3 regions of the Marinomonas sp. GJ51-14 genome follow, and region 2 is predicted to be linked to each of the others. Evidence: predicted binding sites of a transcription regulator. Region 2 holds the regulator's gene; each other region holds the start of a gene.
The links. Region 2 encodes sigma-54, which starts transcription at its own class of promoters, with help from an activator protein. Its sites were predicted from a motif close to TGGCACNNNNNTTGCTNT; they were not measured.
Positions count from the first base shown of each region.

Region 1 (7,895 bases), 760 kb from region 2:
GATTCGATACCTTGTTCGAGATAATCCGCCACCATTTTTGCCAAGGTTGGCGCGAGCAAAAAACCATGACGGTACAAACCATTAGCACGAATAATTTGCCCTTGACGGCGAATACGAGGAAGGTTGTCAGCAAATGCCGGGCGACTGTCTACACCAATTTCAAGGATTTCAGCTTCGCCAAACGCAGGGTTTATTGCATAAGCGGCATTTAATAATTCCATCACGGAGCGCACCGAAGCATGTTGCTTGGCACTGCTTTCCACCATGGTTGCGCCAAGCATATAAACGCCATCCCCACGGGGAACGATATAAAGGGGGATTCTTGGATGGAGTAAACGCACAGGTCTTGTGAGTTGCACTTCTGGGCAACGTAAAATTAGCATTTCGCCTTTTACACCACGCAAACCATCTAAATCGGGTTTTGCTTTAATGCCACGACAGTCAATTATCAAACTGTCTTTTGCCAACACGTCTGGGTCCGCATTTTGGTTTATAAAAGTGACACCTTGCTGTATTAATTTGGTTTTCAATGCTCGCAATGCATCCCGTGGAGATAAGTGTGCTTCTTCACGATAATATAAGCCTCGTGAAAAGCGACCGGACAAATCAGGCTCAAGTTCCGTTATTCCATCGGCATCCAAAACATCATAAGCTTGAGTTCGCTTTGCAAAACGTTTTAGATCTGCTTGGTCACGATCTAAAGCCAATACCAATGACCCTTGATGCTCAACCACATCTGTGTGTTTTTGCCACCAAGTTGCGGCTTTTTTGCCGTAATGCAGCACGGCTTCCTCGGCACTTTCAACTTCACAATAGGGTGCAAGCATTCCGCCAGCCCACCAAGAGCAAGATTCAGGGCCTGGCTCCAATTGGCGATCTATCACCGTTGGAAAAATGCCTCGTGCGACTAATTCCGTCGCAACACAAAGACCCGCCACGCCAGCGCCTAATACAACAACTTGTTCTGTAAATGTGTTCATTTTTTCCCCCACTGACTCTCTGTTTCCCACATACGATGGAAATGGTGAACTGGCCCATGGCCTGAGCCAATTTTTAACTGATCCGCACACTCAATTGCACGGTGTAAATAAGCGTGGGATTGCTCAACGGCTTGGGACATGCTCGCCCCTTTGGCTAACCAAGCAGCAATGCTGGAAGAATAGGTGCAACCTGTGCCGTGGGTGTTTTGAGTGGCAATACGTGGTGCATGAAGAGTGAGTGGTTCGGAATTGGTACTTACTAAAACATCGGTGCAAGTGTCACTCTCACCGTGTCCGCCTTTCAATAAAACGTGTTTAGCGCCAAGCTGTAACAGGTCGAAAGCGTGGGAAGTTAATTGGCTATCGTCAAAGGCATCGTGAGGTGATAAACCCAGTAAAACTTTCGCTTCTGGATAATTTGGTGTCAGTAGATCGACTCGGGGAATAAGTTCGGATTTTAACGCATTAACGGCTTCTACCTGTAAAAGTGCATCGCCAGATTTGGCTATCATCACAGGATCTAACACCACAAACCCTTGAAAATTCTTTAACGCATTCGCCACAGCGATTACTAAATCACTGGAGAAAAGCATGCCGATTTTAATGGCTTGAACATTTAAGTCGTCAAGAACTGCGGTAATTTGTGCGGTCACAACATCAATAGGAATAGGATGAACCGCAGTAACCGCTTGAGTGTTTTGTGCCGTTACAGCAGTAATGACACTGGCGCCATACACGCCATTAGCAGAAAAAGCTTTTAAATCCGCTTGAATACCTGCGCCGCCACCACTGTCAGAACCGGCAATGGTTAGCGCAATTGGAGTTGTGTTTGAATCAGTTTTGTCTAAAAGACGAGACATGTATATCACCCAGTTTTTATCAGGCGACATAGGGAATGAGTGCACGAAAAAATGCATAAGAAGACTGCATAACATCGCATCCGTTCCCTACGCCGATACTAATCGGATCAGGTTCACCGGGTTAATGAAATACATCTCTCAGCCTAATTCAACTAGGCACCCCGACGGACAATTTGGAGACAGCATAGAAGACTTAAATTTAGTTTACAAGCGGTATGTTTATTTTTTTAATAATATTAAATCCTCTAAAATTCGCTATAATCCTTTAAAATGTCGACTTTATGCATTAAAAGTCATTAAAAATAATTCAATTTATTTTTTAAAGTTTAATTGATGGAAATTAATTTGATTAAAATTCTCTTCGCCAAAAGGTCGTATTTGTTATAGTGAAAGTCATCTTTGTTGTGCATGACAAATACAGAAAACCATTGTTATGAAGCTATTGTATTTCTTAGATTGTATTTCTTAGGAGGTATCCGCATTGAATCAGATTAGTGTTCCTGTTTTATCGTCACCTATTACCATAAATAACAACCCAGAGAGTGAATATAGGAATGGGACAGGGTATTCCGTTTTTAAGGATGTTACGTATTCCCTAGAAAACTATAATGGTTTGTTTATCACTGACAGAATGGATGCTTTGAATTTTCGTCATCGGATAAGTGAACCTGGATACTTTAGTTCGTGGCATGTGGCAGGCGATCCTACTTTGATTATCATTCGCTCAGGCATATTACGAATCACATTGCGTAATGGGGATTATCGAGACTTCACGGCAGGAGATATGTTTATTGCTCAAGATTGTTTACAGGCAGATGAAGTGTTTAATGATCAGATTCATGGGCACACGGCAGAGCTAATAGGCGATCAAGCCTTGTCTGCCGTGCATATTAAACTCTCTTCATTAGGTGATTAGTTAAGCTGATTTTTTATGTTGTCATCCAAGGTTTACTGGTAATTTGTGCTGGCTGACGTTGCATAATGATTTCTCCATGGCGTACTGACAGCAGCACTTCACCTTGCTTACGTAGCACACTGTAATCATCAAAGCCTTCTAGTAATATGAAGTTCGCTGGGTTTCCAATTTTGATTCCGTAATTTTCCAAACGCATGGTTTTCGCGCTGTTGTCTGTGATCATGTCTAACGCGTTTTCGTAATCCTTGTAGCCCATCATTTGGCAGATATGCATGGCAAAGTCTAAGGTGCGTAGCAGTTTGCCATTGCCTAGTGAATACCAAGGATCGAAGATAGAGTCTTGTCCTAAGCAAACGTTGATGTTGGCTTCACGCAACTCTTTCACCCGAGTAACACCACGGCGTTTTGGATAAGTATCGAATCGACCTTGTAGATGAATGCTTTCTGTCGGGCAGGAAATGAAGTTGATGCCGGAATTTTTTAATAAACGAAACAATTTCGAGCAATAGGCATTATCATAAGAATGCATCGCCGTTGTGTGGCTCGCGGTAACTTTGTCGCCCATGTCATGGAACAAGGCTTCACAAGCCAAAAATTCAAGAAAACGTGAATTCGGATCATCGATTTCGTCACAATGAACATCCACTAGACGATCATACTTTTTTGCCAGTTCGATGATTTTCTTGACGGATTGTTCACCCAGTTCTCGGGTGTATTCAAAATGGGGAATTCCGCCTACAACGTCAGCTCCTATTTCTAGGGCTTCTTCCATGAGTTTTAAACCATTGGGATACGACAACATACCGTCTTGTGGGAAGGCAACGACTTGTAAATCTATCTTACCTTTCAATTCATCTCGTAGGGCACATAAAGTGCGAACACCAATCAAGGTTGGGTCTGTTGTATCTGCATGAGTACGAATTGCCTGTACACCGTTTTGTACTAAAAGTTCAATGGTAGACAGAGCGCGTTTACGAATGTCAGCTTCATTCAGCATAGGCTTGCGCTGACTCCAGCGTTCAATGCCTTCAAACAGTGTACCGCTTTGATTCCACTCAGGTTCACCAGCTGTGAGTGCTGCATCAAGGTGAATGTGAGGTTCGACAAAAGGCGCACAGACAAGGTTGCCGTCAGCATTTAATACTTCTGTGGCAGATTTTAAAGAGGGTAGTGTGCCGTCTTGTTTTTCGATTTTGGTAAAGTGGCCGTTTTCAATGTGTAAGCTAAATAACTCTGTTTGTTGGCGTAAACGAGCGTTAATAATTTGCATAGGAAACCTCAATCGTTGTGACTATCAAGCTGATCAGTCTGTTCTTCAATATCGTGATGATGGAATAATATTTGTTCAATCAATAGGGCGTTTTGTAAGTTGAGTCGTAAAAAAGGGTCTTGTAATGAATAGCCTAAGCGCTGTTCTATCTTGCTAAGGCGATAACTCAAGGTATTTCTATGAATACCCATGGCATCGGCTGTGTGTTGTTGGTGACCAAAATGGTTGAAGTAATGGTTTAGTGTCGCTTTCATCTCAAGTGTCGCACTATCTCGCGCAAAGCACAGCTTTCCTAAATGCTGTTTGCAGAAGTCTGCTAATAAACCACGATTAGGAATAGCCGCAAACAAACGTGCGATCCCTAATTGTTCATAGAAAAAAATACGTTGGTGTTGATGTTTTATAGCGAAGTGCAACGCTTGGCGTGCTTGTTCTGTGGCATCAGCAAGTTTTTCTAATCCTGTTTTGCGTTCACTTATACCAATGCAAAGTACGGTTTGTGGAAAGCTCTTCTGTAAGAGTGTGAGAACTTGTTCTAGTTCATCGTACAGTTCAGTTGTATCAATATCGGCCGTTGGCCAAATGGCTAAAAGATCTTTCTCATGGTTGAGTACTGGCCAAGTGATACCTCTACGCTTGAGTATTCTGCTTAGATGTTCTTCTAATGCTTGATGTAAATGAAGGAACTGTTGTGTTGAATCTTCTGTACTCAGATCCGTTTGAGTCATTCGAATGGCTAAAACAGAAAATGGATTTGAGTCAGTGATGCCCAAATCATTTGCTCTTAGGTGAATTAATTCAGGAGCATGGTCGAAACCATTAATCAGTTTTGTTAAAAAAAGTCGAACGGATTTTCCCAGTAAATTGGCTTGAACAATGGCATTACTGATAATTTCGGTCACCAATACCATTTTTAAACTATAGGGTTGCTCTAATAGTGGAATTTGATGTTTATTGGCGAGTTCTAGCACGCTATTGGGAATTTGCTGTATGAACTCTGGGCCGGTCAAAATGACCAGTCCAGCGACATTGCTGTTTACTGCTTCTTTGACAAGTTGGCAGAGGTTCTTTTCGTTGCGACGATGATTTATTCCAGTGACGAAAACCAATTCTCCACCACTGACCCAAGGTTGAATCGAATCATTTTCTGCCACATAAGGCCAACGAACAATACGTTGGCCTCCTGTCAAACCCGCTCGAAAGGTGATGCTTTCAAGGCCGGGTAAACGTGGTATATCAGCACAGCAAATACTCATTAATTGTTTAAGACCGTTTTTGTTTGAGTCTGAAGTAATGAGGTTAAAACACCATATACAACTACTGCAACAAAAACACCGACTATAGGTGGCACAACAGGTGAAAAATACGCTGCAGTAGAGGCAATCGCATAAGAACCAAGTCCAACCCAATTGAAGTCAGGTAGCTTTGTATTCTTTAGTAATGGGTATTTACCTTTATGACGTAACCAAAAATCAGCCATGATGACACCACCAATAGGTGGAATAAAAGTACCCAACAAAATCAGGAATGGAATCAAGAAGTTATACATACCAAATACGGCCATCACAGTCCCGATTGCGGCACCAATAACCGTTACGGTACGACGTTTATCAGTACGAATAAGGTTACAACCCGCCACTGCAAAGTTATAAATCGTATTGTCTTGAGTCGTCCAAATATTGAGGAACAGCATAAGAACAGCTAACACTAAAAAGCCTTGTGCAAGCATGACATCAACGATATCGGCTTGTTGATAAATTAGCGTACCCAGTGCCCCCGTTAACACCATCAAACCATTACCGATGAAGAACGCCGCCATAGTCGCCCAAACAGCTACTTTCCCACTGTTTGCAAAACGACTCCAGTTAGTTGCTTGTGTTGCACCGCTTACGAAGGTGCCAATGACAATGGTAATCGCGGCAGTAAAGCTTAAACTCTGGCTTGGTTCAATTCCGATTAATGCCGAAACACCACCAACATCGACAAGGCCCGTATAAAGGCTGATAAGAATGAAAATTAGCATGGCTGGTACAGCAACTCGAGAGAGTAAATCCATACCTCTAAAGCCGATCATTGCAGTAATGCAAAATGCCATGCCAAATAAAACCATTAATGGTGTTTGCCATGATTCTGGAATGCTGGTGATTTTTACTAAGACAATCGCGAGTGTTGCAGTCCCCCAAGCATACCAACCAATTTGAGTGAAGCCGAGAATGAAATCGGATAATTTACTGCCGATTTCACCAAAGCAAAACCGTCCCATTAAGACACTGTTTAAGCCACTTTTATAGGCAATGTATGCTAAAAAAGCAGCATAAGTTCCAAGCAGCAAGTTACCAACAAAAATTACCAAGAGTAATTCTGAAAAAGAAAAAGCCGTTCCTAGTGTTCCGCCAGCCCACATGGTCGCTGTGAAAAAGGTAAAGCCAAGCAAAATGGCTGCCATTGGCAATAAACCACGGCGTTTGTTTTGCGGTACCTCAACTAACGGATAATCTGATTGCGTCATAGTCATCTCCCATAATGAATAAGCCAACATAGCTTCCTTAAAGTCTAAGCAACTAATGAACCAATTTTGTCTCATAGGTCACTAATAAGATTATTTATGGCGAGATAACGAAACATTGCAAGAAATGCTTAGGCGCTTTACACAACACCTAGTTTCTATCTATTGCCATTAAGCTATTCTTTATGAATACCATGCACTAATAAACAGCAGTAAGCAGTGAGGGATTACCGAAACTATCGCAATGTTAGTTTTTATTTATTAGTTAATTGCTTTGTTAAAGATTATAACTATTACAAGTTAAATAAAACATATTACTAAAGCGAGTAGGAGAGTTCCTTATGTCCAATGAAAGTAAATGCCCTTTTAATCACGGTGAAACCCCAGCAGTTCAGTCAGCAGCACGTGGTACAGCAAACAAAGATTGGTGGCCAAACCAATTGAATATAAACCTTTTGCATCAACACTCTAAAAAATCTAACCCAATGGGTGAAGACTTCAACTATGCAGAAGAATTTAAAAAATTAGATCTTGAAGCCGTTCGCCAAGATTTATTCGCGTTGATGACAGATTCACAAGATTGGTGGCCAGCGGATTACGGACATTATGGTCCATTCTTTATTCGTATGGCGTGGCACAGTGCAGGTACCTACCGTACTGCCGATGGCCGTGGCGGAGCGACGTCTGGCTCACAGCGTTTTGCACCACTGAACAGCTGGCCTGATAACGTCAATCTTGATAAAGCACGTCGTTTACTTTGGCCTATCAAGCAAAAATATGGCCGTCAAATCTCTTGGGCAGATTTAATGATTCTTGCTGGTAATTGTGCATTAGAATCCATGGGGCTGAAAACATTTGGTTTCGGTGGTGGTCGAGTGGATGTATGGCAACCCGAAGATGATATCTACTGGGGAACAGAAAAAACTTGGTTAGATGATGATCGTTATACAGGTGAACGTGATCTAGAAAATCCTTTAGCTGCGGTTCAAATGGGCCTTATTTATGTCAACCCAGAAGGCCCAGATGGCGAGCCAAGTGCCTTGGCTTCCGCTCGTGATATCCGTGATACTTTCGCTCGTATGGCGATGAATGATGAAGAAACCGTTGCCTTGATTGCTGGTGGTCACACATTTGGTAAAGCTCACGGCGCAGGTGATGCGGCACAGGTAGGTGCAGATCCAGAAGCTGCTGGTATTGCAGAACAAGGTTTTGGCTGGAGTAACTCTCAGGGTACTGGAAACGGCGCTGACACGATTTCTAGTGGTTTAGAAGGTGCTTGGACGAGTACACCAACAAAATGGGATAACGGCTACTTCGATATTTTATTTGGTTACGATTGGGATATTGTGAAAAGTCCAGCAGG
Region 1 is NZ_CM147879.1:3,561,924-3,569,818, reverse strand. It holds gene thiO (glycine oxidase ThiO) at 1-980, opposite strand, end outside; gene thiD (bifunctional hydroxymethylpyrimidine kinase/phosphomethylpyrimidine kinase) at 977-1,840, opposite strand; TPP riboswitch at 1,908-2,014, opposite strand; gene AC0L3Y_RS17220 (cupin domain-containing protein) at 2,322-2,756, shown strand; gene codA (cytosine deaminase) at 2,770-4,026, opposite strand; gene AC0L3Y_RS17210 (PucR family transcriptional regulator) at 4,035-5,282, opposite strand; gene codB (cytosine permease) at 5,282-6,535, opposite strand; gene katG (catalase/peroxidase HPI) at 6,874-7,895, shown strand, end outside.
Region 1: the regulator sigma-54 is predicted to act here: its motif matches at 6,581-6,598, upstream of codB (cytosine permease).

Region 2 (7,895 bases):
TTAAAGCGTCAGTGCAGGCTCCGATTATTTCTCTTCCTTTGCATGAGATGCTCCCATCATTACCTTACTCATTATCAACGATCGAATTGGGTGGCGATATATGGTTAGACGCTTTAATAGACAAAGAAATTGAGGTGCGAGCAGAGTCTGCTCATATGAAAATTGCTTTTAATGATGGTCGAGCATACGAAACCTCGTCTTCTATAAAGCTGCGTTATGCACAGAAAAAGCCTAACTTGCATGTTGATATACATGATGTAGAGATTAAAGATCAGGCAGGAAATGTCTATCCAAAGACGAATTTAGCGTTTGATTGGTCATCTGTTACGAAGCGTTCAAGTGTTAATTTTAATGAAGTGGATCTTGGATTAACACACCAAATATTGTCTTATTTTTTGCCTGAAGAGTCTGATGGCAAAATCTTGTTAGATGGCCTATCTCCTAGTGGCGTTGCAAAAAATGGCTCTTTTCAATTTTGGCACGAAAATAATGAGTTGGCGTTTCAATTACTGAGTAATTTAGAGGCAGCTTCAGTGAATGCTTACAATGGCATTCCAAAGGCTAATAACATAAATGCCATCTTCAGTTTATCCAATAGCAGTGGCTATATTGATTTCAAGGGAAAGGGAAGTGAGATTGGATTTGATACTGTTTATAAAGATTCTTGGGTTACAGAGTCTTTATCTGGCTATGTTGATTGGCGTAAACAGCAGGATGTTTTTTTATTAACAGGGCGAGATTTACATATTAAACGCAATGGCGCGGATGTGAGTGGTGGGTTTCGGTTAGAGATTCGAAAAGATTTGCCTAGTTGGATATCTTTAGACTTACATGGAAATAATATACCAATAACAGATCGACTAACTTATATTCCCGATAATGCACTAGGTAAAAATTTACGATCTTGGATACAGGATGCTTTTTTAGAATCTGGTCAAGTTGATGTGGCGGATATATTGATTCAAAGTGATTTGATTGAAAATGCTGATCCCCATGTACGGGTTCGTGTAATGGCAAAAGACTTAGATGTTGCTTTTCATGAGGATTGGCCCATAGCCCAAAAAGTAACTGGCATGTTTGAGTTTAATGATTCTGGTGTTTTGGTATCGGTTGATTCGGCTTCGTTATTGAATTTGCCTGTTAATGACATATTAATTACAGTGCCGGTTAATAGTGGTTCAGCAGATTGGCTAAATTTACAGGGACAACTTAATGGTGAAGTATCTACTATTGTTTCGGTGCTTAGGCAAACACCATTAAATGATACTGTTCTTGCACCTTTTGAAAACTGGGAGGCTAAAGGTAAAATTACAGGCGAATTTGACATAGAAATTCCTCTTTCTAACGGCGAGGACCCCATAGTGCGTTTGGGGTTGGATTTTCAAGAAAATCATTTATTGATAAATAATATTGCTCTGGCTTCATACATAAAGAAAGGACGCTTTAATTACAGTTCAAGTAAGGGAATTACGAATTCAGTCTTTGAAATACAAACATTAGGTGGAACTTCTCAGTTGCAATTATCTTCGGTAGACAAAGCAAATGGTGGTTTGGCAGTTATTGGGGATATTGTTGGTACTGCAGACATTGCTCAAGTTGCTGCTTGGCATAAATTACCTGCGTCTATCATAGATAAAATATCTGGGAATCTTGCTTATAATGGTAAGTTACTAATTAATCAAACTCAGGATGGTCAGGTAGATTTGACGATTGATAGTGACTTACTTGGAGTCAGTGTTGATCTACCTGAGCCTGTAGGTAAAACTGCACAGGAAGTGAAAGAGCTACGCCTTAAAGTAATGCAGCATGAAAGTGATATTGTTATTGATACGGATTATAACCAGTTATCAATGGCTCGATTTCTTCTTCAAAATGGCGAGTTTATAGGTGGGGAAATGACCTTGAATGGTGGTCGAAATCAAGCCTTAAATTCAAATATATCTAAGGGGTTGCTACTGACAGGAAGCTTTGAGAGGTTTGATGTGCAGGAGTGGTGGGCGGTCTTTTCTGACTTATCCGCTAATGATTTAAATGCTACAAAGAATGTCGAAATGCCTAAGTTGCCAGAATGGCTTAATCGAATCGATTTAATTGTCGATGAAGTTGTGGTTAACCCTCAAAATATATTCAATAATTTTAAAATTACTTACAACGCTACATCAGATAAATCTTTGTATGTAAGTTCGGATGAAGTTAATTTCTCTTTTGTTGATAAGGGTGGTATTCCTGATCTTCATTTTAATTTTCTAAGTTGGAATACTGCCTCATCAGAGGCTGATTCGGATATTACCCTGTCAGATCTCGTCCCAACGGCTCCAGTTGCAGCTAATCAAATTCCAGATATGACATTAGCTGCGGATCAGCTATATATTAATGAGCAGCCTTATGGTGATTGGCAGTTAAAGGTTACTCGAGATGGTAATTATGTTCGTATAGATCCGATTTCTACTGAATTAAAGAAAGGTGACTTGAAAGGCAGCCTTATTTGGTTAGACCAAGGTGAGGACTCCCATGTGACTTTACGCATTGCTGCTATGGGGGCTGATTTATCTGAGCTGACTGGTAAGTTTTCTAGTGAGGCCTTTGTATCTTCGAAAAAATATCAAATTGATGTGGCTCTTGATTGGAAAGGACATCCTTTTTTCCTTGATAGGCCATCTATTGATGGACGTATTAGTTTTTCTGCTGAAGACGGTAATTTTAGTAAAGTGGATGAATTACCTGCTTTTTTGAAGTTCTTGGGTGTTTTTAATGCTGGGGCTTTAACTAGGAGGCTATCACTTGATTTTTCTGATATGTATCAACCGGGACTTACTTATGATGATTTTAGTGGAGAGCTTTCTATAAGTGCTGGTATTTTAAAAACAACTTCACCTATCACCATAGACTCGCCTTCGGCTATACTTTCTTTAACTGGTAAGGCTAATATAGTGGACGAAACCCTAGATGAAACATTAACTGCAACCTTTCCTCTCACGGGAGCTTTGCCGATTGCTGGTCTTTTGTGGGGAACTCCACAGCTTGCGGGTTTGCTTTATATAACTGATAAACTGATTGGTGACCAGCTGTCAAAAGTAACCAGTGTACAGTATAAAGTGGAAGGCTCTTTTGATAGTCCAACGATGACGCCAATAAAATACAAGCCGTTAGATAAATCCAAATAGTGAGAGTTTTTTTGGTTTGGAAGTGTGTTAACGGTTATTTTCTGTAATGATCATTGTTGTGTTGAATGGCGCTTTATCTTTTACTCTTGGATCTTAATAAAAAGGCTCAGCTTGTATAATTAGCAAGCTGAGCCTTTTTATTAAGATTAATGTCGCTTTAAAAGCTCTATAGCCCTAAGCGTTTTTCTTCTGCTTCACGTAAAAAGCGAAATAGTTTCTTGCGATTTGTTGTTGTACTGCCTTCTTGTGATGCTTCTTTTTGAGATAGTCGAATTAATTGTCTAAGAAGTTGAATTTCTTCAATTTCAGGGTTTTCATCTAAATACTGGGACAAAACCTCTTTACTATTTTCACCAATCAAAGCATCTCGCTTAACTTCTAATTGATGGAATAACTTATTGTATGCCGCTGATGTGGAGTCAAATAGTGCTACACGCTGAGCAATGGCTTCGTGATCTTCCGTTCTCATGACTTTGCCAATGTATTGCAAATGTCTTCTCATAGCTTCATGTTTCTTAATGCGGCCAGCTTCAATGAATGCATCGCGAAGTGTTTCTGACATTTCGACTTTTTTGAGTTGGTTTTTACTAAGTTCAAGCATTTTTTTACCAAGATCTTGTAACGCTTCTACTTCACGTTTTATCTGGGTTTTGCTTTTAGGGATTTCGTCTTCATTTTCAAGTTGATCGAAGTCTGTCATGGGAACCTATATTAAAAAGATAGTAGCGAGGCCGAGAAAAGATAGAAAACCTACCACGTCGGTCACTGTTGTCAAAATTACGCTGCCAGCCAATGCGGGATCTACGCCAATTTTTTTTAAGAAAATCGGCAGAAGTGTACCAGTGGTCGCCGCAAATAGCAGATTTATTATCGTAGCAGCAGCAATGATATAGGCAATCTTTATGTTGTCAAACCAAAGTGCAGTAAGTGCGGCGATAACTGTTGCCCATAATAGACCATTAAGAAGGCCAACAATAAGCTCTCTGTTTAATAGCCAGCGAGTATTGGTAGCACCAATTTGATCTAGGGCAATACCGCGAATAACGAGAGTTAATACCTGTGATCCGGCAATCCCTCCCATACTTGCCACAATAGGCATCAAAATAGCTAGGGCAACAACTTGGTCAAGGGTGTTTTGAAATAAGCCAATCACATAAGAAGCGATGAAGGCTGTAATTAGATTAACACCAAGCCATACGGCGCGCCTTTTGGTTGTTTTCATGATGGGGGAGAAAGTATCCTCATCATCATCAAGTCCAGCCATACTTAACATGGAGTGTTCAGCTTCATCACGAATGACATCCACCACATCATCAATAGTAATACGACCTAATAGTTTCTTGCTTTTACCATCAATTACAGGAGCTGAGACAAGATCCATTTTTTCAAATAGTTGTGCTACTTCACTGGCTGTGGTTTCTGCTTCTATAACGGTAAACTCTGTTTCCATGATGTCGCGAACGGTCGCGTTAGCATCTGACACTAATAATTTTGTAAGGGGTAGCGTTCCTAATAATCGGTCGGAACGACTGACAACCAATAGATTGTCTGTCATATCTGGTAATGTGTTATGCCTACGTAAGTAGCGAAAAACAATGTCTATGGTAATGTTGGGACGGATAGTGATGGTGTCCGTGTTCATCAAGCCGCCGGCAGAATCTTCTGAGTAGCTTAATAGTGCTTCTACTCGCATCCTGTCCTGCGTGGTCATTGACGCAAGTACTTCTTTTACAATCGTTTCTGGAAGGTGTTGAAGTAAATCGGCGAGGTCATCACTCTCAAAATTTTCAGAGACAGCAATAAGTCGCTCAGTATCCATGCTTTTCATGAAATGAGCGCCAATATCTTCACTTAGATACTGTAGGACTTCGCCTTCGTTTTTTGTGTCTATTAGCTCCCAGAGAAGTTTTCGCTCTTTTGGTGGGGAGGACTCTAATAGTCTAGCAACATCTTGTGCGGGTAAGGCTCCGTTAAGTAAATAACGGATCTGCATTGTGGTACCGGATTCGAGTGATTCGGTGACCGTTTGAAGGTGGGCTAAAGTCGTTTTTTTCTGACATGTAGGTTTTACTCGTCTTCACCAAAACGATTATTAATTAGCTCAATAATAGCTTTAATAGCTTCCTCTTCATCTTCTCCATTTGTTTTTACTAATATTTCCGTGCCTTTACCAGCAGCCAGCATCATCATTGCCATGATGCTTTTTCCATCTACATTACGGCCTTCTTTTTCAATGGTGATATCGCAAGAGAAGCGAGTGGTCGTTTCTACAAGTTTCCCGGCGGCACGGGCATGCAAGCCTAATTTATTGATGATTGTAACAGACACTTCTTGCATGTATTTGTCCTATATTAATGACTCAAATATATTAAATAGATCTTCATTAGTTTGAGCAGTTCGTAATTTATCTAGTGCCTGAGGGGATTGGGCAAGTTCAGCAATCTGGGCAAGCGTTGCTAAATGTTCATCACATTCATGGGGGGGAACAATTAATGCAAAAATGAGATCAACAGCTCTTTTGTCAATTGAATCAAAATCAATAGGATTTTGTAGTGACATAACCACAATTGCAGTATGGTTTGCTGATTCTAGGCGGCAGTGTGGAATGGCTATACCATTACCAATGCCTGTGCTGCCAAGTTTTTCTCGTCCTAATAGTGCATCATATACGGCTTCATTATCGCAATGGAGGCGATTTGATGCTACTTCAGACAAGCTTTCTAGAACGCGTTTTTTACTAACAATATCTTGCTTTGCTAAAACTAGCTCAGCTTTTAATAATGATTTTAATGACATATTAAAATGGTATCCGTTTAGATCAATCGCTTACGTTCATTGGAAGGAGGGATGTTCATCGCCTCACGATATTTGGCAACAGTTCGTCGTGCAACCTGTATGCCTTGGTCAGCCAATATAGTGGCTAGCTTATTATCACTTAATGGTTTTTTCGCAGGCTCATCAGCAACAAGCTTTTTAATCATAGCTCGTATTGCGGTAGAAGAACATTCTCCTCCAGATGCTGTATTAACATGGCTTGAGAAGAAATATTTAAGTTCAAAAATACCTTTAGGGGTGTGCATATATTTCTGTGTTGTCACCCTGGATATTGTCGATTCATGCATGCCAACTTCTTCGGCAACATCATGAAGGACCATAGGTTTCATTGCTTCTTCACCTAATTCGAAGAAATCAATTTGTCTGCTAACAATGCAACTGGCTACTTTTAATAATGTCTCATTTCTGCTTTGTAAACTCTTCATAAACCATTTGGCTTCTTGAAGAGACGTTTTAATATAGCTTACATCTTCAGTTGTTGCGGCTGATGTTGTGGCCATTGCAGAATAGGTTTCGTTAATTTTAATCGGTGGGAGTGCGTCATTATTTAGTTCCACCTGCCAAGTCCCATTGCGTTTTTTCACCGATACGTCTGGGATAACATAATCTGTATCGTCTACATCAATGACTGAACCCGGACGCGGATTAAGTTGCTGGATTAAATCAACAACTTCTTTTAGTGCTTCATCTTTGAGTTTTGTTTTGCGGCTTAGTTGGACAAAGTCGCGGTTACCCAGTAAAGGTAAATAATGGTCAATAAGGTTGTGAGTGCTTTTATAAAGCGGATGATTTTGAAATGCTTCTAGTTGCACTAATAGGGAGTCACGTAAATCAATCGAGCAAACACCAACAGGGTCAAAACGTTGTAATCGATGCTGCACGGCAACCACTTCTTCTATATCTAAGTCTTCTAGCTCAACGCCAAGTGATTCCCAAATTTCATCTGTTGATATACTGAGATAGCCATCGGGTTGAACACATTCAATAATGGCATAGGCGATTTCAATGTCTCTATCAGACATATGAGTTAGGTTTAATTGCCAGATTAAATGATCTTGGATGCTTTCTGCTGGAGCATTACGGCTTTCAAAATCACTATCACCCTCATAACTATTGTTATCACTTACTGCAGCTGAACTTTGATACGTGTCATCCCAGTTACTATCGATGGATAATTCTTCCGGAATGTTTTCCGTCCATTCAGACTCTACGCGAGCTTCTTCACTGGTACTTGCATCAAGGACAGTGTCAGTGCTTTTAGATTCAATGCTGGCTGGTATTTCATTATGAAGTTGTTCGTCATCATCTAGTTCAAGAAGAGGGTTTGATTCAAGGAATTCATGTATTTCTTGTTTTAAATCTAACGTAGAAAGCTGCAGCAAGCGGATGGCTTGTTGCAGTTGTGGTGTCATGGTCAGCTGTTGACCGAGTTTTAATTGTAAAGACTGCTTCATAGAGCAACTCTTCTTGTTTGAGTGAATTGGAACAAGTTATGCATACTACTCCCTTTCTATAGTAATGATAAGGGGTTACAAGCGGAAGTCGTCACCTAAATAGACCTTTTTGACTTGTTCATTATTGATGACCGTATCCGCATCTCCTGACGCAATGATATAGCCGTTACCAACAATGTAGGCCTTATCACAGATATCGAGTGTCTCCCGGACGTTATGATCGGTAATTAAGACACCGATGCCACTTTCTTGAAGGTGTTTGATTATCAGTTTGATATCACCTACAGAAATTGGGTCTACACCGGCGAAAGGCTCATCCAGTAATATAAATTTGGGGTTCATTGCAACAGCTCTTGCAATTTCAACTCTTCGACGCTCACCACCAGACAGTGCCATACCTAGGTTTTTCCGAATGTGAGTAATGTGAAATTCTTCTAAAAGG
Region 2 is NZ_CM147879.1:2,806,026-2,813,920, forward strand. It holds gene AC0L3Y_RS13355 (YhdP family protein) at 1-3,164, shown strand, start outside; gene yjgA (ribosome biogenesis factor YjgA) at 3,331-3,864, opposite strand; gene mgtE (magnesium transporter) at 3,871-5,157, opposite strand; gene AC0L3Y_RS13370 (HPr family phosphocarrier protein) at 5,232-5,501, opposite strand; gene ptsN (PTS IIA-like nitrogen regulatory protein PtsN) at 5,511-5,960, opposite strand; gene AC0L3Y_RS13380 (RNA polymerase factor sigma-54) at 5,978-7,453, opposite strand; gene lptB (LPS export ABC transporter ATP-binding protein) at 7,529-7,895, opposite strand, start outside.

Region 3 (7,895 bases), 240 kb from region 2:
GGAATAATGTACTCGGACCAAACTGCTAGATTAGGACCAAGTACAGCCGCTAAAATACCGCCTCCCATAATCAAACTAATGGCTTGTGGGCCTTTACCTTCCGGACAGTTTTCGACTGCCGCAAAACGATATTGTTGACCAATACCAATGGCAACACCCAATAAAAAAGTTGAAGTGCAGAACAGCCAAAAGTCACTGTGTAATAGGGCGTAATAAGCTAATGCTGCACCAAACAGTCCAATAGTGTTACCTATTAAAAAAACGACTTTTCTGCCCAGTAAACGAACCAATAAAGCGGCAGGCAAGGTCGCACTCATTAAACCTATAAATTGCAGGGCGACAGGAACCGTTGCTAAATCCGCTGATGGACTGATTTTGTTACCAATTAATGCGGTGACAGAAACGAGTAAAATATTTCCTGTAATTAATAGCGCCTGCCCAAGGGATAACCCCCAAACTGTTATGCCTAACATATGTATTCCTTTGGTGAATTAATTTTGCGCTTAAAACGAAAGTTTAGAATTAGCCGTTAGAGTTTTATTAATAATCTTATGCTATCACAGCAAGGTTAAATAATTTTGATGACTTTCATTCTTGTGATGATGAATCTATTTAATGAGGAAGTAGAAGCGAATAAAAAATACCGCCTCACTTTTTCTTTAGATAAGTGAGGCGGTATTAGCTGAGATATTGTTTATTTATTCAGAAAATAATTATAAATTACGTAAATATGAGTTGATAAACTGTGGTTGGTTAGGCTCTGTTGGTGCTATTTTAAAGTTAAGCGTTTTGTCATTTTGGCGTAACTTTAGTGTATCTGTAAATTCACATTGAACCACTTGGAATTGAGATACTTGCGTTTTGAATTGATTGTTTTGTCCGCACATTTTTGCTATTTCGTGACCTACTTGAGCGCAAAATGAACCAACTGAATATTTTTTTAGATCTGCGTCAGAGACTTTTTTCCAATCGATACTTGATTGAATAGGAAGTTCGCATTTTTCCAGAACCTCTTTATTTGCCCTAAGAATATTTTGTTGTTGGCTTGCAACATGCTTTTTACGGTTAAAAGTTGCTAGTTTTGCTTGAACTCCCTTATTTAGTTGCTGTTCATACTGAGCCAGTAAATTCTTAGTAATGACAGGGTCTGTATTCTCCGTTTTTTCTAGGTAAATGCTTTTTCGGGTATCAGGTAAATATAGTTCATATGAGCAGCAGCCATAATGATCATCCACACTGACTAAAGCGCGCTCGCTGCCGTCGAATGTGTATTTATAGGCTTTTTTGTTGCCATGTTGTTTGTAAGTGGTCAGAAAAACCACATCATCAATACTATGGTTTATTCCTGTTATTTTTAGTAAGGCTTGTTTTTTATCTGATGTCGGAGCGATAACAACAGTGATGCCTTCGTAAGAACTGAGTTCAATTGGGTATTTTACTAAATCTAATGCTGCAACAGTATGAGATAAAAAAATACCAATAATGAGCAAGAAGCCTTTCATGTTTAACCCTTAAATTTGAATTTCAGTGGACGCTTTATATCACTGATAGCCTTACATGAAAAGGACCTATATCATTGATATATCTATGCTTTGTAAGGTTTTAGAGACTTAGGGTAGCTTATGCAAACAACTAAACTTAGGTAATAAATAAGACGGGGAAGCACTTTTTGAACCGTGGTTTTTATTTTATATGGAGGGTTATTTTATATCATAATAATTTTCCAATGAAAGCTCGAAACATGCCTTCACTGGAAAATGAAGACAGGTAGAAGCGTATTCTACCTATCTAGACTATTTAGATATGGAATCTAAGACTTTATAGTTTAAACACATCAACGGATTTATCTAATGTTAATGCCAGATTAGTGAGGTTAGATGCCATACCCTTGTTACGGTTTGAATTCTCATAGGTTTCTTTCGCAAGGTCATTAATTTCAAGAATACTAGCGTTGATCTCAGAAGCTACATGAGTTTGTTCTTCTGCAGAGGTGGCAATTTGTACATTCATATCTTGAATCACAGAGACGGCATTTTGGATTGACTGTAATGCTTTGCTTGCATCATTTGACTTGGCTGCAGTCGTTCTCGCATCTGTCATATTGTTGCTCATTAACTGAACTGATTGCAGAGCTTCATCTTGAAGCTTGCTTATCATACTTTTAATTTCGTCCGTATTTTCCTTTGTACGATTAGCTAGACTACGAACTTCATCTGCGACAACGGCGAAGCCCCGACCATGTTCACCTGCTCGCGCGGCTTCAATTGCAGCGTTTAATGCAAGTAAGTTAGTTTGTTCAGAAACGGCGTTGATGACTTCTAAAATACTGTCAATACCTTGAGTTTCCTTTTCAAGTTTAGTGGTTACAGCCATGACCTTTTCAAGATCAATCAATAAGGTGGAAATGCTGTCATTCATTTCTTGAACAACGTTAATACCTAAATCAGAGAACTCATTGGCCTCTTTCGCAGCGGTTGATGCTTGCAATGCATTTCGCGCCACTTCCTCAACTGTCATGGTCATTTCATTCATCGCAGTAGAGGTTTTCTCTAACTGAGCCATTTGCTTCTTAGAACTGCTGTTTGTTCTATCTGCAGAGGTCGTAACGTTATCTGACGATAATTTAAGTTGATCTGTGGTTTCACTAATATTGTTGATGATGGTTGTTAGGTTGTTAATCATCAAAATAGTTGCAGCATAAATCCCCGTTTCTTTTCCTGTTACCGAAGCTTGTAAACTTAAGTCACCATTGGCTACACGTTTTACTAGCTCTTCAATTTCTTTTGGTTCACCTCCAATTGGTTTATACATAAGCTTCATCACAAACAAATAGATGATACCTAAGGCGATTAGAATTAAAAAAATAGAAAGGGTAAGGCCTTGAATCAGGTTTGAGTTGGAAGGTGCATTAATGTGACCTGCTGTATCTAGCGACCAAACATTCCAACCTAAGGATGCTATTCTTGCGCTGCTTACAACATATTCTTCACCAGAGTCATTATAGTTATGTTGGCTGTTTTCTTTGTCTTTATAGGCTTCAAATGAAGGTTGAAGTTTAAACAAGTTTTCACCAATTTTATCCGCTTCAGGAGCAGCAAGAATAAAGCCATCGGCTCGGCTTACAATAAGCTGGTTTTTTTCAGAGAGGCTTTTGGCAAACTGTGTAATGCCAAGTACTTTGGTATTGATAAGTAAAGTGGCTACGATCTTGTTATCGCGCATAACAGGAACCGCAAATGCCATTACTAGTTCCCCAGTATCGGCGGTTTTATATGGTTTGGTAATGATCTGTTTTTCGCCCGCAAAAATTCTTTCATACCACTCTCTGCCAAGTGCTTTCGCATTAAAATTAGCTATCTCGCCAGTCGCGATAAATGTCTTTCCACTTTCAAGGGCAACAACCGTTGCTACAACATCGAGTGCTTTTGTTGTTTCTTTGAGTTTATTAACTACGACGTCTACATCAATGTGGCCGTCTTTATCTATAGGTAAATCACCAGCAACAATACTTAAACTGTCAAAATAGCGTTGGACTCGTTGTTCCAATGCATTAGAAATCAAAAAAGACTCTGTTTTTAGACTCTCTGTAGAGTGGGTAACAGAAGCTGATTTAAAATTCAAATACCCCGTAAGAGATACAATTAATATAGCCGCAGCAAATAATGCTCCGACATAGCTTAATAATCTTATTTTCGCGCTCATAATATTTCCTGTCCATCCTTTAGACTGTTAATGAGATTAACTGCGAAATTATATTATTTTATGTGGATGAAATTATATAATTTCGTTTCATAAATTCATGTAAATATTAAGGGTTATTAAGATGATATTAAGGGTTGGCTTGTTCAATTGGTATTTTCTGTCTTGATAAATGGAGGGAGGGAAATGGTTTAAACCCTTGAACAGAATTTAACTTGAAAAAAAGAACTGTTGTTTCAATTGGCATTCTTTGTGGTTCATAAAAAAGGTCACCTTTAAATGTGACCCTTGATAAATGTTAAATAACTTATTTGTTATTAAATATTGAGATGAGCAATCAATTTAATGGACCATTCACAATTGTATTTCGAATGCCTTCAATGATGTTTTCACCTTTTTCTACTCGTAGATCATCGTACCAAGCCTGAGTTTCTTGCATGTCTTTACCATGAGTCACGTCACAGCGCTTACGGGCTTTTAAGACAAGATCTTGAACACGGAAACGACGTTTTTCTTCGTAGTTTTTAATGGCAGCATGGATGTCTTTAGTTTCAGCAAAGCATTGGCCTAATACAACCGAGTCTTCTAGTGCAGAGCAACCGCCTTGGCCTATGTCGGGTGTGGTGCTGTGAGCAGAGTCGCCAAGTAGGGCGATGTTGCCTTTCACTAAGGTATCAAATGGTGTGATGTCATGTATCTCTATACGGTTTGTGGTTTCTGGATTAATGGCGTCAATAAGGGTTTGGACCGGTTTTGTCCAACCTTTGAAGTAACCTTTTAAATCACTAGTAACTGTTGTTCTGTCTTCTTTAAGGCCCAATGGTAGTGGTACGTCAAAGAAGAAGTAGAAGCGGCCACCTGCAATTGGCATGATGGAAACACGTTTACCTTCTCCAACAAAGGTAGTCCATTGATCAGCTGGTGCTATGTCTGTGTTTATATCCACTAAGCCATTCCAGTTGACATAACCTGCGTAACGACGGTCTAGTTCTTTGCCCAGTACATGTGCTCGAACAACAGAGCGTGTGCCATCTGCTGCTATCATCATATCGCCTGTAGCGCTGGTGCCATCAGTAAAGTAAGCCGTTACACTGGTGTCGGTTTGTTCTACTTTTTCAATTCGTTTACCAAATTGGACTTTATCACGACCCCAGAAATCAATCATTTGGCTTTGTAAGTCAGCTCTGGAAACTGGGCAAGGGCGTTCAGAAACTGCCTCTAATAAAGGTTTAAGACTGAACTGTGTCATTATGTTTCCTGTGAAACCGTCTTGATAAGCGAGATTGTGCATCGGGCCTCCAAGTTCGTCCATGATGTGGCCCATGCCAAGGTGTCTCATGCATTTCACACCGTTTTGCCAAATAGATAAAGCAGCGCCAACAGGTTTCATTTCTTTTACGGCTTCAAAAATTTCGCATTCAATGCCTTGCTGTTTTAAAGCCACGGCAGCGGACATGCCGCCAATGCCTGCACCAATGATTAATGCTTTCATATCAGTTCCTTAAATGTCTAATTACTGACTGAAACGCAAAAAATGTACCATGAAACAAATGTGCCTATAATTTTTTTTGTGAAACCTTTGTTTTAGGCTTCTTCAGAAGGAGAAAAACGATAGAGATAAGAATTAAACCTGTTTGAATGATGAATTATGTTTGCTTTATTGTGGTGCGCGGTTGGTTTTGTTGGTGCGTTTTTTAGGGGGATTGCTAATGAAAATAAAAGAGCCTGAAGTTTTCAACTTTAAAGGAGTTACTTCAAAAATAGGCTCTTTTCTTTATCACTTAATTATTTTTAGCTGCCGCGGTAAGTGCTGTAAGAGTATGGAGAGACCAAAAGAGGAATATGGTAGTGTGCTTCTTCATCACTAATTCCAAAGCGGATAACAATTGTATTGAGAAAACTGGGTTCTGTTACTTCAATGCCTTGTTTTGCAAAATAGTCATCAATAGCAAATTCAAGTTCATAAACCCCAGCAATGAAGTTTTCAGCGTCTAACAATGGCTGGTCGCAGCGTCCATCGTCATTGGTTATCGTAGTGTGAAGCAATTGACGCTGGCCATCTTTATCGTGTTTGAATAGTTGTATCTTCACATTGGCTGCGGCAACGCCTTTGGTTGTATCAAGAATATGAGTGGTTAAATAGCCCATTGTTTTTCCTTAACTGTTGAAACGAATTTGAGTATTTTGCCCGTATATTGCAAAAATGAAATATTGAACTGTAAATCTAAGGTTGAAACTATTGTTTCATATAGATCAATAACTGTGCCATATGTTTTAATGATTTTCTGGATTGTGAATTTTATACTTAGAAAAGTAAAAATGAGTGAGCCTTTTCTTAATTCATAACGCGAATATTTTGGAGACCTGTTATGCAGAACCAACAAGCCGTATTTCACTCACAAGATGAAGCCGATTTTGTTTCATTGTTAAGCGGTATTTATGAACACTCGTCATGGGTAGCCGAGCAACTATGGCGTCAAAAGTCTGAGCATCCTGCTGGCTACTTCGATGATATTGAAAAAGTCCAACGGGCAATGCGAGATATCGTGGATCAAAGCAGTGATGAGCAAAAATTGATGCTATTACGTGCACACCCAGATTTAGCCGGAAAAGCCGCGGCTGTGGGTGAACTGACTGATGCTTCGAAATCAGAGCAAGCTGGGGCAGGACTGGATCAGTGTACCGATATCGAGCTTGCCCACTTCCTACAAATTAATGATCAATATCGTGAAAAATTTGGTTTTCCTTTTATCATGGCTGTAAAAGGTGCAACTAAAGAACAGATACTTGCAGGTTTTGAAGAAAGAACACCAAATGATTGGCAAACCGAGTTTGACCGAGCACTTAGCGAAGTTCATAAAATTGCAGGTTTTAGATTGGCTGATCTTTAAAATTGTCAGCTTTGTATCATTGAGTTAATAGCGGAAAAATTACCATGGAAATCAGTCATACATTAAAACCTCAAACTTATGGCTTTATTTTAGTGGGCGACTTTTCTCTGTTGCCGATGACATCGGCAATTGAAACCATGCGAATGGCAAATCAGATATTAGGTTTTTCGGCTTATCGTTGGTCAACCATTACGTTTGATGGTAAACCAGTTAAAGCCAGTGATGGTCTTGGTATTACCGCAGATTTGGATTTCTCCGCAGACTTTAGTGACTTTGATACTATTTTTATTTGTGCAGGAATTAACGTTAAACAACAGGTGAATGCCCAAGTTCTGCAATTCCTCACTGGTTTGAAAAAAAGCATAAAAAACTGGTCTTGGGTTCGCTGTGTACGGGAACCTACCTATTGGCTCAGGCTGACTTACTTGAAAATACCCGTTGCACCATCTCTTGGGATCACATGGAAATGTTCTGTGAAGCATTTCCTGGGTTAGAAGTAGAGACGTCATTGTTTGTTATAGATAAACAACGCATCACCTGTGCTGGAGGCACAGCGCCACTGGATATGATGCTGAATATTATTTATCAAGATTTTGGTCGAGATATCAGTACGCAGATTTGTGAAGTTTTCCAAACAGAGCGTATGCGTAGTGAACATGAACTACAAAAAATTCCATTAAAAGTCGCTTTAGGAAACAGCCATGAGTCATTAATCAATGCGATTACGATAATGGAAGCCAACACAGAAGAGGTCATCGACCTCGACTCATTGGCAGGATATGCAGGGCTTTCACGTCGTCAATTAGAAAGACTGTTTAATAAACATCTTAAAGATTCACCATCCCGTTATTATTTAAAAATCCGATTGAATAAAGCCCGTCGTTTACTCACCCAAACCAATATGTCGATTACCGATGTAAGCATCTCTTGTGGCTTTTCTAGCTCTTCTTTGTTCAGTAAAAGTTATCGAGACTTTTTCAAAACGCCCCCTAGCAGTGATAGAAGACAACCCAGTCCTATTTAATCACTTAAATCTTTAGCACTTATTATTTGAATTTAGTTTTCTCTTAGATGAAATTCGAGAGTGAAATTAAATGAATAAAACCAAAATAGGTTACTGTGAATAAGCGATCATAAAGGGAAAGTAGGAGAAAACTGGTAGTTAGAGAGCAGGCAAAAAGGAAATGATGTGATTGCTCCGTTCTATAGGTTTTTGGGCTTATATTTAGTGACTAAGTATCTGGTTTATTAATAATAAAGATCTATAGTATCTTAAATATTACTTATCTTTAGGTTTGTTGGTTA
Region 3 is NZ_CM147879.1:2,570,320-2,578,214, forward strand. It holds gene AC0L3Y_RS12360 (MFS transporter) at 1-473, opposite strand, end outside; gene AC0L3Y_RS12365 (hypothetical protein) at 714-1,502, opposite strand; gene AC0L3Y_RS12370 (methyl-accepting chemotaxis protein) at 1,819-3,702, opposite strand; gene hpxO (FAD-dependent urate hydroxylase HpxO) at 4,037-5,191, opposite strand; gene uraH (hydroxyisourate hydrolase) at 5,491-5,847, opposite strand; gene uraD (2-oxo-4-hydroxy-4-carboxy-5-ureidoimidazoline decarboxylase) at 6,069-6,590, shown strand; gene AC0L3Y_RS12390 (type 1 glutamine amidotransferase family protein) at 6,635-7,084, shown strand; gene AC0L3Y_RS12395 (GlxA family transcriptional regulator) at 7,051-7,614, shown strand; gene AC0L3Y_RS12400 (YHYH protein) at 7,895-7,895, shown strand, end outside.
Region 3: the regulator sigma-54 is predicted to act here: its motif matches at 5,224-5,241, upstream of hpxO (FAD-dependent urate hydroxylase HpxO).